Regions from separate parts of the Vogesella amnigena genome, predicted to be linked through region 1. Evidence: predicted binding sites of a transcription regulator. Region 1 holds the regulator's gene; each other region holds the start of a gene.
The links. The regulator sigma-54, encoded in region 1, starts transcription at its own class of promoters, with help from an activator protein. The targets are predictions, from matches to a motif close to CTGGCACGCTTCATGCTT.
Positions count from the first base shown of each region.

Region 2: a site for sigma-54 is predicted at 2,340-2,357, ahead of ACFOKJ_RS00845 (pilin). Genes of this name have one in related genera too.
Region 3: a site for sigma-54 is predicted at 2,845-2,862, ahead of flgB (flagellar basal body rod protein FlgB). Genes of this name have one in related genera too.

Region 1 covers NZ_JBHRYH010000023.1:25,907-30,030, reverse strand. The annotation lists gene hprK (HPr(Ser) kinase/phosphatase) at 1-907, opposite strand, end outside; gene ACFOKJ_RS11770 (PTS sugar transporter subunit IIA) at 900-1,358, opposite strand; gene hpf (ribosome hibernation-promoting factor, HPF/YfiA family) at 1,490-1,819, opposite strand; gene ACFOKJ_RS11760 (RNA polymerase factor sigma-54) at 1,885-3,309, opposite strand; gene lptB (LPS export ABC transporter ATP-binding protein) at 3,316-4,044, opposite strand; gene lptA (lipopolysaccharide transport periplasmic protein LptA) at 4,041-4,124, opposite strand, start outside.
Region 2 covers NZ_JBHRYH010000002.1:92,672-96,795, forward strand. The annotation lists gene ACFOKJ_RS00835 (hypothetical protein) at 1-710, opposite strand, end outside; gene bioA (adenosylmethionine--8-amino-7-oxononanoate transaminase) at 783-2,141, opposite strand; gene ACFOKJ_RS00845 (pilin) at 2,398-2,832, shown strand; gene ACFOKJ_RS00850 (pilin) at 2,871-3,302, shown strand; gene ACFOKJ_RS00855 (PglL family O-oligosaccharyltransferase) at 3,439-4,124, shown strand, end outside.
Region 3 covers NZ_JBHRYH010000009.1:168,289-172,412, forward strand. The annotation lists gene flgE (flagellar hook protein FlgE) at 1-1,269, opposite strand, end outside; gene ACFOKJ_RS04335 (flagellar hook assembly protein FlgD) at 1,289-1,975, opposite strand; gene flgC (flagellar basal body rod protein FlgC) at 1,992-2,402, opposite strand; gene flgB (flagellar basal body rod protein FlgB) at 2,405-2,800, opposite strand; gene ACFOKJ_RS04350 (OsmC family protein) at 3,019-3,438, opposite strand; gene tsaD (tRNA (adenosine(37)-N6)-threonylcarbamoyltransferase complex transferase subunit TsaD) at 3,546-4,124, shown strand, end outside.

The sequences.
Region 1 (4,124 bases):
GGTCTATGAATTCGCGGGTGCTGTCGATGCCGCGCAGCTGCAGGATGTAGTTGCGCACTGCGGCTTCCACCAGCACCGCTAGGTTGCGGCCGGCGGCTACCGGCAGGATTACCTTGCGCACGGTAACGCCGAGGATGTCCTGGGTTTCCGACTGGATGTTGAGGCGATCCAGTGCCTGCATCGCCTGGTCGTTGGCCTTGATCAGCTGGATGATCAGCTTCAGTACTTTCTTCGGGCGTACCGCTGTCTCGCCAAAGATGGTACGGATATTGAGGATGCCCAGGCCACGCACTTCCAGGAAGTCGCGCAGCAGTGGCGGGCAGCGGCCTTCCAGCGTTTCCGGGCCGATGCGGTACAGTTCCACCGCGTCGTCGGCCACCAGGCCGTGGCCGCGCGAGATCAGCTCCAGCGCCAGCTCGCTCTTGCCCATGGCCGAGTCACCCATGATCAGCACGCCGATTTCCAGCACATCCAGGAATACGCCGTGCATCACGGTGGAAACCGCCAGTGCGCGCGCCAGGTAGATGCGCAGCACGTCCATCAGGTAGGGGCTTTCCAGCGGCGTGCTCATCAGCGGCACGCTGTGGCTCTGGCAGTAGTCCTGCAGCAGCTTGGGCACGGTCTGGCCGTTGGCCACGATCACCACCGCCATGGTCTTGTGGAACAGCTGGTCCAGCGCGGTACGCGCGGCGGCCTGCTCCAGCTTGTCCAGGTATTCCACCTCGGCCAGGCCCAGCACCTGCACCCGGTTGGGGTGAATGAAATTCAGGTGACCGACCAGCGCCTGGGTTGGCCGCTGCTCGTCGTTGGAAATCAGGTTGTCGGAACCGGCCTTGCCGGCTACCCAGCTAAGGTTGAGTTTGTGCTGATTGTCCTGAAACAGGCGGCGGACCGTGACATTAGGCATGGGAGCTGTCTTCGCAAAGCATGGCGTGCAGGGTGAGGTTGTCGGCGCAGCACATCTTTTCGCGCAGGCTGCGGCTGGAGAACAGCTGCGCCAGCTCGGACAGCACCTGCAGGTGCAGGTCGGTGGCCTGTTCCGGTACCAGCAGCACGAACAGCAGGTTTACCGGCTTGCCGTCCGGCGCTTCGAACGGAATCGGCGTTTTCAGGCGCACGAAGAAACCGGTGGCTTCCTTCAGGCCCTTGATACGGCCATGCGGAATGGCCACGCCCTGGCCCAGGCCAGTGGAGCCCAGCTTCTCGCGGGCGAACAGGCTGTCGAACACGTCACTGCGCGCAATGCCGAAGCTGTTCTCTACCAAGAGGCCAATCTGTTCGAACAGGCGCTTCTTGCTGGAGATTTCCAGGTCGGCCAGAACATGGGACAGGGGAAGTATTTTGCCGATCAAGCTCATGATGTCTGTGGGGGCAGAAAAACGTCGGCCATTCTACGCTGAGTCCGGCATTTTCCATAGCAACGCGGGTGGTTGTGGCCAGCAAAAACGGGAGCCTGTGGCTCCCGTTGTCATCTTGCTGTCATCCTGATTTACAGGGCGGCGTCGGCGGCATTGGCCTGCGGCGCTGCGCTACGATGTTCCCCCTGTTTTTCCTTGAACTTGAGTACCTGACGGTCCAGTTTGTCCATCAGGGCATCGATGGCGGCGTACATGTCGGCATCGGTTGCCTCCACGTGAATGTCCTTGCCTGCCAGATGCACATTGACCTCCGCTTTTTGTACCAGTTTATCCACGGACAGCGTCACGGTGATGCCGATCACGTTATCGACATGGCGGGTGATGCGTTCCAGTTTGCTCTCGATGAACTCGCGCAGGGACGGGGTAACTTCGAGGTGTAGACCGGTAATTTTGAGGTTCATACCCTGACTCCTTCTGTGAACGGCACGGTCGGGCTGGCCGTACCGGGGTTTCTTCGCACTCGTTGTTAAAGTGCTTTGCGAAGGTTAACTGGCGGTATCTGCATAGCTTCACGATACTTGGCTACGGTGCGCCTGGCAACCTGTATGCCCTGTGCCGTGAGACGGTCGGCGATGGCACTGTCGGACAGCGGTTTCTTGCTGTCTTCAGCATCGATGATCTGGCGGATGTGCGCCTTGATCGCCGTGGCGGAACATTCGCCACCGCTATCGGTTTCCAGCGCATTGCCGAAGAAGTATTTGAGCTCGAACAGGCCTCGACTGCACAGCAGATACTTCTGGGTGGTTACCCTGGAAATCGTCGACTCATGCAGCCCGAGTTCATCCGCGATATCGCGCAGAATCAATGGGCGCATGGCCACTTCGCCGTGTTCAAAGAACGCCTGTTGCCTGTCAACGATAGCTTCCGACACTTTCAGAATAGTGTCAAACCGCTGCTGGATGTTTTTTACCAGCCAGCGCGCCTCCTGCAGTTGCCCGCCCAGGTTGTGGCTGCTGTCTCGCTGCTGCAGCATGCCGGCATACAGTTGATTTACCTGCAGTTTCGGCAAGGCACCACGGTTGAGCTGGGCAATCCAGCGACCGTTGCGCCGAATCACATGGATATCCGGCACCACGTAGTGGGTATCGCCCTGGTCGAAGCCACTGGTTGGCCGCGGTCGCAGGGTGGCTATCAGCTGGTGGGCCGCGCGCAGTTCGGCTTCGCCAACGGCCAGCAGCTTCTTTAGCCGCACGTAGTCACGGTTGCCCAGCAGGGCCAGGTGTTCGCGCACCAGCGTCAGCGCCAGCTCGCGTGATGGGGCAGTAGCCGGCAATGCGGCCAACTGCAGCTGCAGGAATTCGGCCAGGTCGCGGCTGCCCAGCCCTACCGGCTCGAACTGCAGCAGCAGCTTGCGCAGGTACTCCAGCTCGTCGGTATCGATGTCCAGTTCCAGCGGCAGGCTGGCGGCAAACTCGTCCAGCGGGGTGGTGAGGTAGCCGTCTTCGTCCAGCTCGTCGATCAGCAGGGTGAGCAGCGCGCTGTCGCGGCGGCTCAGCGGACGTTCGCCGATCTGAGCTGCCAGGTGCTCGCGCAGGGTGGGGCGACAGGGGGTGTTGAGGATGGGGTCGAATTCGTCGTCGTCATCGCGGCTGCCGCTGCCGCCACCGCCGCTGCCCCAGTCGCTGAGGTCCATTTCCTCGCGCTCGCGTTCACGCGGCGCTTCCTCGCTACTGCTGCTGTCGGCGGGAGTGTCGCTGGCCGCCGCTGCCTGCTGCTCGTGCTCGGCCGGGCCATCGCTATCGGCGCGTTCCAGCAGCGGGTTTTCCAGCAGGTAGCGTTCCAGCTCGGTGGAAAGATCCTGGGTGGACATTTGCAACAGCTTGATCGACTGCTGCAATTGCGGGGTCAGGGTCAGGTGCTGGCTGACTTTGAGTTGCAGTGTCTGTTTCATGCCGCTTTACAAGTGGAAGTGCTCGCCCAGGTAGACCTGGCGCACCTGTTCGTTGCTGACCAGCTCGGTGGGCAGGCCGGATGCCAGCACGCGCCCCTCGGAGATGATGTAGGCACGGTCGCAGATGCGCAGCGTCTCGCGCACGTTGTGGTCGGTAATCAGCACGCCGATACCGCGTTCCTTGAGGAAGGAAATGATCTTCTGGATGTCGATCACCGCGATCGGGTCCACGCCAGCGAATGGTTCATCCAGCAGGATGAAACGCGGGCGGGTAGCCAGCACGCGGGCGATTTCCACGCGGCGGCGCTCGCCACCGGACAGCGCCATGGCATTGCTTTCGCGCAGGTGGCCGATGTTGAGGTCGTCCAGCAGCAGTTCCAGCTCCTTGTCCAGCAGCTCGCCGCTGAAGCCGGCCACCTCCAGTACTGCCTGGATGTTTTCTTCCACCGTCATCTTGCGGAAGATGGAGGCTTCCTGCGGCAGATAGCCCAGCCCCAGCCGTGCGCGCTTGTGGATGGGCAGGTGGGTGATGGTTTCGCCATTCAGCGTGATGCTGCCGGCATCGGCGGCAATCAGCCCTACCACCATGTAGAAGCTGGTGGTCTTGCCGGCGCCGTTGGGGCCCAGCAGGCCGATGACTTCGCCGCTGGCGATGTCCATCGACACGTCCTGCACCACGGTGCGCCTCTTGAAGGTCTTCTTCAGATGCTGGATGGACAGGCGGCTTTGCGTCATGGCTTGTCCTGCGGCTTGGGCTGGAGGATCACGGTGACGCGGCCCTTGGGGGTGCCGCTGGCGCTCGGAGTGCTGCCCAT
Region 2 (4,124 bases), on a different contig from region 1:
CCGTGGCCGCTGCTGAGCTGCCCCAGGTGCAGCAGATCCAGCAGGTTGGCATGCTTGCGGATCAGCAGCAGGCTGTAGTCGATCAGTGCCGGTGCCATGCGGTTGCTGGCGGTCATGCCCAGCAGCAGGATCTGGCGGTAGTAGTGCGCCGGGCTCTTGGCCTGCCCGGGCAGCGGGGTGTTTTCCCAGCCTTTTTCCAGGGCATGGAAAAACAGGCTGTGGCAATCCAGCCAGAAGCCTTCCGGAAGATTGGTATAGGTGCGGGCATACAGGAAAGCCAGCTGGCGCGCACTGCGAATCACCAGGCACACGGCTTCGGTCTTGTACTTGTCCAGCGCCAGCAGACCGTGTTCGCCGCTGCGATCCATCAGCAACAGCTTGTAGCCGTTATGCAGTGCCAGCATCAACTGCTGTGCCAGCCGGGCGGCATGGCGGGCGCGGTGCTGGGTAGACAGCTCGCCATTGACGGCCAGGCGTTCCAGCAGCGGCAGCAGTATCTTGTGTTCCTGCTGATGGCGCTCCAGCAATCTGGCGCGCAGGGCGGGGGGTAGGCGTACGCGGTTGAGCTGTTCTAGCGCCTGGCGCAGCAGTTCTGCACACTCCAGCGGCTGGCCCAATGGGCATTGCCGCAGCCAGACATCCAGCTGCGCCGGGTCGGACATCGCCAGCGAAGCATCCAGATAGGGGGGCGCTACAGACAGTTTCAACATCGCGACTGCCGCTCCAGTAATTATAGAAATGGCATAGTCTACTGCCATTTGTCGTATTGGTAAGCCTTTGTTTTATGGCAAAGGCGTCTCCACATTGCCGCCACGTGGCTCTGCTTGCTGGCGTAATTCAGCCAGCACGGCCGCCGTGCTTTCCGCCAGTTGTTGCATATGGCTTTCCTCCAGCACATAGGGCGGCATGAAGTACACGGTACTGCCGATGGGCCGTGTCAGGCAGCCGCGCGCCAGCATGGCGGCATAGAACACCTGGCTGAAATCGCTGCGTGCGGTGTCGACATCAAACGCCCAGATCATGCCGCGCTGGCGGAAGTGGCGCACGTCAGGCGCTTGCTGCAAGCCGGCCAGGTGGTGACTGAACCGCGCGGCTTTTTCCGTGTTGCGGGCCAGAATGTCTTCATCCTCGAATATCGCCAGCACTTCCAGCGCGGCGCGGCAGGCCAGCGCATTGCCGGTGTAGCTGTGCGAATGCAAAAAGCCGCGGCCAACATCATCATCGTAGAACGCGTTATAGATATCGTCGCTGGTTAACACACAAGACAGTGGCAGATAGCCACCGGTAATGCCCTTGGACAGGCACAGGAAGTCTGGCCGGATGCCGGCCTGCTCGCAGGCGAACAGCGTGCCGGTGCGGCCAAAGCCGACGGCGATCTCGTCGGCGATCAGGTGTACCTGGTACTGGTCGCACAGCGCGCGCAGCCGGGTCAGGTAGATCGGGTCGTACATCAGCATGCCGGCAGCACCCTGTACCAGCGGTTCGATGATGATGGCGGCAATCTGCCCAGCCTCGCGCTGGAACAGCTGCTCCACGTCGGCAATGGTGCGTAGCGCCACATCGGCAGCGGTTTCGCCTGGCAGCGCCAGCCTTGCATCCGGCGATGCCACGCGCAGATTGCTTTGCAGCAGTGGCGCGTAGGTGGCGGAGAACAGCGGCACGTCGGTTACCGCCAGCGCGCCGGCCGTTTCACCGTGGTAACTGTGCTGCAGGCTGACAAAGCGATGCTTGTCAGCCTGGCCGCAGTTGCGCCAGTAGTGGAAGCTCATCTTCAGCGCGATTTCGGTGGCGCTGGCCCCATCTGAAGCATAAAAGGCATGCCCAAGGCCGGTGAGTGCGTGCAGCTTCTCCGACAGCTCCACCACCGGGCGATGGGTGAAGCCGGCCAGGATCACGTGTTCCAGTGTATCCAGCTGCTGTTTGATGGCGTTCTTGATGCGGCCTTGATTATGGCCAAACAGGTTCACCCACCAGGAGCTGATACTGTCGATGTAGCGCTTGCCATCGAAATCCTCCAGCCACACGCCATCACCGCGGGCGATCGGAATGATGGGCAAGCGCTCGTGGCGCTTCATCTGGGTACAGGGGTGCCATACGGCGCTACGGCTGCGCTGCAGCCACTGTTGGGAATGGTTCGACATTGCTTAGCTCCTGTTTGCGCTGCATGCTAGCAGAGCTGCCGCGGTGCGTTGACTGACAAAAATTGTCAGTCCCGAGCAGGATTTGTCATCGCTCGCCCCGTTGGGGGCCAATGGCAAGCTGGGGCTGGCGCGAGATATTGATTTATATTTGTTTGGTTTTAGGGAGTTTTGCATCTTGCGGTGTCGTGTCTGGTCAGGCTGGCCCGATATTTGCATTAACTGCATGCCGCACCAGTGGCTGCCGGGAGAGAGGCGAATGAAACGACAAGAATCGGGGTTCACCCTGATCGAACTGATGGTGGTGGTGGCGATTATCGGCATCCTGGCTGCGCTGGCGATTCCGGCGTACATGGACTATACCCGGCGTGCCTATCTGGCCGAGGCGTTCAACGTGGCGGGTGCGGCCAAGACCTCGATCGAGGAATACCATGCCGCCAACAGTGCCTGGCCCAGTAGCAATGCCAGTGCCGGCCTGTTCCCGGCTGCGACCTACAGCGGGCAGGCGTTTACCGAAATGCGGGTGATGATGTCCGGTACGGTATCCATCATCCGCATGCAACTGAATGAAAAAGTCGCCAGTGGCGGCCATGTCTGGCTGGAGCCCTTGCCGGATGTGTCTGGCTCCTACCGCTGGCGCTGTGGTGGCGACACGGATTTGACACAACTATTGCCCTCCAACTGCCGGGGCTAATGGTTACATTTGTTTGGCAGTGACCCAGGAGGAAACTCATGAAACGCGTTCAACAAGGTTTTACCCTTATCGAACTGATGATCGTGGTAGCGATTATCGGTATTCTGGCAGCCATCGCCATTCCGGCTTACCAGGACTACACTAAGCGTGCACACGTGTCGGAAGGTCTGCAGCTGGCTGGCGCGGCGAAGACCGGTGTGGCGGAGTATTACTCTTCCAATGGTGTGTGGCCCGCAAATAACACTTCTGCAGGTTTGGCAGATTCGCCGTCTGGTAATGCAGTGAGCTCGGTAGTGGTTACTGATGGTGTGATTACCATCACTTACAATGAAAAAGTTGCAGTAAGTGCAGCTATTACTCTCACGCCGGATCCTGTTAGTGGCTCTATTAAATGGACATGCGCTGAAGCAAGTCCGACGGCTACCAACCCGATGGAAACCAACTGGCTGCCGTCCAACTGCCGTAGCTAATCTTGCTAAAGCTATTAAAAAGGGTGCTGCGGCACCCTTTTTTGCTGACCTAAGCTCCCCTATGCCACGATCCTTTCCCGCGCTGTTACTGGCCATACTGCTGTCTCTGGCAGTGTCGTTACCGTTGTTCAATTACATGCGCACCGTACCGTCGCCGGACTGGTGGACGCATGCGGTCACGCTGCTGTGTCTGAGTGGTGTGCTGTTCGGCAGCCTGTTGACCAGCGCTGCGGCCAACTGGTCGCGCGGCTTTTTGCTGTTGTTGCTGTGGTGGCTGTGTGCGTTCTTGCCATGGTTCCTGCGGCAATCCGGCAATCTGTACCAGTTACCGCTGTCCGAGGCGCTGGCTACGCTGTTCGTGATCGTGGCTGCGGCGCAGGCGGCTAACCTGCAGGAAAAACTGGGGCGCGAGCGGCTGGTAACGGTGCTGGCCGCCGTGATCTTGCTGGCCGCCTTGCTGCAGGGGCTGATCGGTTATCTGCAATTGCTGGGCGTCGCTCCGATGGCGCATGGCTGGTTGGTGTATGACCAGGCAAGTCCGCAGGACAACATCATGGGTAATATTGGTCAGCGCAACCAGTTTGCCCAGTTCCTCACCTGGGGCGTGCTGGCTGCGGCCTATCTGTTCATCAAGCGCCGTTTGCGCGTGTGGCTTGCCGTGCCGGCGGTATTGTTTCTGGTAACGGTAATGGCATGGTCCGGTGGCCGTCTGCCCCTGGCTTATGCCGGGGCCATGGTGGTGGTAGCACTGGTCTGGTATCGACACAGCCAGGATCGCCGCCTGCTGCGCACCTTGCTGCTGGCGGCCGTGGCCATGCTGGG
Region 3 (4,124 bases), on a different contig from region 1:
CGTCTTGATGGTCTGCGCGTTGGCCTGGTAGAAGCGCTGGGCGATGATCATGTTCACCAGTTCCTCGGTGGTATCCACGTTGGAGTCTTCCAGCGCACCGGAGCGCAGCGAGCCCATGCCGGAAGAATCCGGGCTGGCCACGCTCTTGGCGCCGGCATTGTCGGTGTATACCCAGCGGTTGTCACCTACCGGGCGCAGGCCCTGCGGGTTCACGAAGTTGTACAGCTTCACGCGGCCGATGTTCTTCACGTAACCATTGGAGAAGCGCGCGGTCACCAGTCCATCGGACGAGACGTTCACCCCGGCCAGACGCCCCAGCGGGTAACCGTCGTAGCTGAGGCGGGTCACCGAGAATTCGCCGGAGTACTGTGTGGTCTTGGCGAAATCCACGGTGATCGGGTCAGCCAGATCCAGGCCGGTGGTGGCGGCATCCATGGTGAACGTGGTCGGGAAATTGGTCTGGTCGTTGGTAACCAGCTGGCCCAGGCTGTCGAACTTGATCTGGGTACGCACGTACGGTGCCGCCGTGTTGGGAGTGGTGCCATCAGCATTGGTAATGGCGCCACCATCGATCTGGCGGTACACGTCCCATACGTTGTTGGCGCCATCACGCTTGACGAAGAAAGTGGTCAGCTCGTGCGAGGCGCCGAAGTTGTCGTAGAACTTGGTGGTATTGGTGTAGGAGTAGGAATCGCGGTTGGTCAGGCTGGGCAGATCGAAACCGCCGGGCGCTGCCGCATAGGGGATATCCGGGGTGCGGGTATCGTCGGCATCCAGGTTCAGGCTCCACACCACGTTGGTGGTCTGCTTGGCCACGCCCTCGCCTACGTTGTCGATGCTCAGCGGCTGCTCGGCACCCACTTCATTGCCGAAATCATCCAGCTTGTAACCGGTCAGGAAGTAGCCGTTATTCTCGAAGTAGCCGTTCTCGTTCAGCTTGAACTGGCCGTTGCGGGTGTAGGCGGCAATGCCGTCACCCTGCTCGTCGGAATTCACCTGAAAGAAGCCGGGGCCGGAAATCGCCAGGTCCAGCGGGTTCTGGGTGGTGGTGATATTGCCCTGGAAGAAGGCCTGCGCCACGTTCACGGTCTGCACGCCGATACCCACCTGGGTATTGCTCACCGCGGACAGGCTATTGGCGTAGATATCGGCAAACTCGGCACGCGAGCGCTTGAAGCCCACGGTGCTGGCGTTGGACACGTTGTTGCCGATCACATCCAGCTGCTTGCTGGCTGCGTTCAGACCGCTCAAACCTTGCTGAAAACCCATGATGTTCTCCTTCCAAACCTTAAGCCGTAATCAATTCCACGTCCGACAGGCTTACACGCTCACCGGAAGAAAGAACCAGACGGGGTTGTCCATTTTCAAACGCTACCGCACTCACCGAGTAACCCTGCAATGGCGTGGCTTCCACGGTTTCGCCCGCACTGCTGGCAGTGACGCGCACACCGTAGGTACCTTCAGCCACCGTATTGCCGTTGCGATCCTTGCCGTCCCAGGTGTAGCTGACCATGCCGGCCTCGCCGCCGGTCAGCTCCAGGGTGCGCAGCACACTGCCCCTGCTGTCCACGATATCCACCGACACCTTGTCGGCATCCGCGGCCAGCTTGAACAAGCCAGGAGCCGTGCCGTCCTTCAGATTGATGGCATTGCCTTCGGCCAGCACTTTCTTGCCGATCACATTGATGGCCGACATCGATTGGCCGGACACCTGCGCATCCATCATCACCTTCAGGGTAGCGTTCAGCTTTTCCAGGCCGGACACGGTGCTGATCTGCGACATCTGCGCAGTCATCTGGCTGTTGTCCATCGGGTTCAGCGGATCCTGCGACTGCATCTGGGTGGTCAGCAGCTTGAGGAAGCGGTTCTGGATTTCCTCGGCCGAGGTCATGTTCTTGCTCGACGAGGTGCTACTGGTGCCATTGATCTGATCGAGCATCGACTGGCTGTACTTGCTGTTGGCGATGGTGGACATCACTCACTCCCCAGGCTTACTGGCCCAGCTGCAGGGTCTTCTGCAGCAGGGTCTTGGCGGTATTCACAATTTCCACATTGGTCTGGTAGGAGCGCGAAGCCGAAATCATGTCGGCCATTTCCTCCACCAGATTCACGTTGGACATCTTCACGTAGCCGTTCTCGTCGGCCAGCGGGTGGCCCGGCTGGTACTTCATGCGGAACGGCGAGGTATCTTCCACCACCGCGGTGGCGCGCACGCCGGCCAGCTGCGGCGTGGCTGCGGTCACCGGCGTGGCGGTAAACACCGCGTGACGGGCACGGTACGGCTCGCCAGTAGAGCTGGTGCTGCTCTCGGCATTGGCGATATTGCTGGCTACCAGGTTCAGGCGCATCGACTGCGCGGTGAGAGCCGAGCCGGCAATATTGAAAACATTAGACAGTGACATGATTATTGACCGCCCTTGATGGCATCCATCAGGCCGCTGATACGGCGGCCCAGGAATGTCAGCGTGCTCTGGTATTTGAGTGCATTGTCGGTAAATGCCGAACGCTCGATATCCATATCCACCGTATTGCCGTCGATGCTGCGCTGTACCGCGCTGCGGTATTGCAGCTGGGCGCCGCCGGCGTGGCTGGCAACCGCCGGCAGGTGGGCGGCATCGGTACGCTGCAGCGACAGTCCGCCCTGCTGGCCGGCGGCCTGCGCCTTGAGTGCCTGGGCAAAGTCGAAATCCACAGCCTTGTAACCCGGGGTGTCGGCGTTGGCGATGTTGCTGGCAATCACTTCTGCCCGCTTGGCGCGCAGATTCAGCGAGCTTTGCAGGAAGTCGAGTTGCTGGGACATCTTGTTCAACATGGCACGTCACTCACGGTGGAATGCAGCTACATAAGCACGATGCGTGCCAACAATTTTTTACATTTCAGACTCAAGAAAATCAGGCTGTTGCCGATGGAGACAGGCGGCGGCAAGAGCAACAACGGCAAGTTTTGCCGCCCCCTGAAATGAAAAACGCCACCGTTTGCCGGTGGCGTTCTGGATTCTGGCGGCCAACGTTGGCTGCATCAGGCGTCTTCGCGGATCTCGAAGTCGTGGGTGATGTCAGCGGTCTTGCCCAGCATAATGGAAGCCGAGCAGTACTTGTCGGCCGACAGCGAGATGGCGCGCTCCACCACTTCCGGCTTCAGCCCGCGGCCAACCACCACGAAGTGGAAATGAATGCGGGTGAACACCTTGGGGTCGACCTCGGCACGGTCGGCCTCCATTTCCACCCAGCAGTCACGCACGTCCTGGCGCGATTTTTTCAGGATGCTGATCACGTCGTAGCTGGTGCAGCCGGCGGTACCCAGCAGCAGCAGTTCCATCGGGCGCGGGCCCAGGTTGCGGCCGCCGCCTTCCGGTGCGCCGTCCATCACCACCGCGTGGCCGCTACCGGTTTCCCCCATGAAACAGACACCATCCACCCACTTCAGTCTTGCCTTCATTGTTGTTCTCCGCGTGAAACAAGGCGCCTAGCCTAACATCGCCGATTTGGGCGGACAAAGAATCACCGGTAAAATGGAAAGATTGATTTGTTTTGAAGCCCGAACTAATGCTTGTTCTTGGTATTGAATCGTCCTGTGACGAAACCGGCGTAGCCCTGTACGACACCGAACGCGGCCTGGTGGCCGACCAGCTGCACAGCCAGATGGCCATGCACGCCGAATACGGCGGCGTGGTGCCGGAGCTGGCCAGCCGCGACCACATCCGCCGCATCCGCCCGCTCACCAATGCCTGTCTCGCCGAGGCCGGCATTACGCTGCAGGACATCGACGCCATCGCCTTCACCCAGGGGCCGGGCCTTGGCGGCGCGCTGCTGGTGGGCGCCAGCTTTGCCAATGCGCTGGCCTTTGGCCTGGGCAAGCCGGTGATTCCGGTGCATCACCTGGAAGGCCATTTGCTGTCGCCGCTGCTGGCCGAGCCGCGCCCCGCGTTCCCCTTCCTGGCGCTGCTGGTTTCCGGCGGCCACACCCAGATCATGGCGGTGCGTGGCGTGGGCCAGTACGAAATCCTGGGCGAAACGCTGGACGATGCCGCCGGCGAAGCCTTCGACAAGACGGCAAAACTGCTCGGTCTGCCCTACCCCGGCGGCCCGCTACTGTCGAAGCTGGCCGAGGAAGGCGACCCGGCA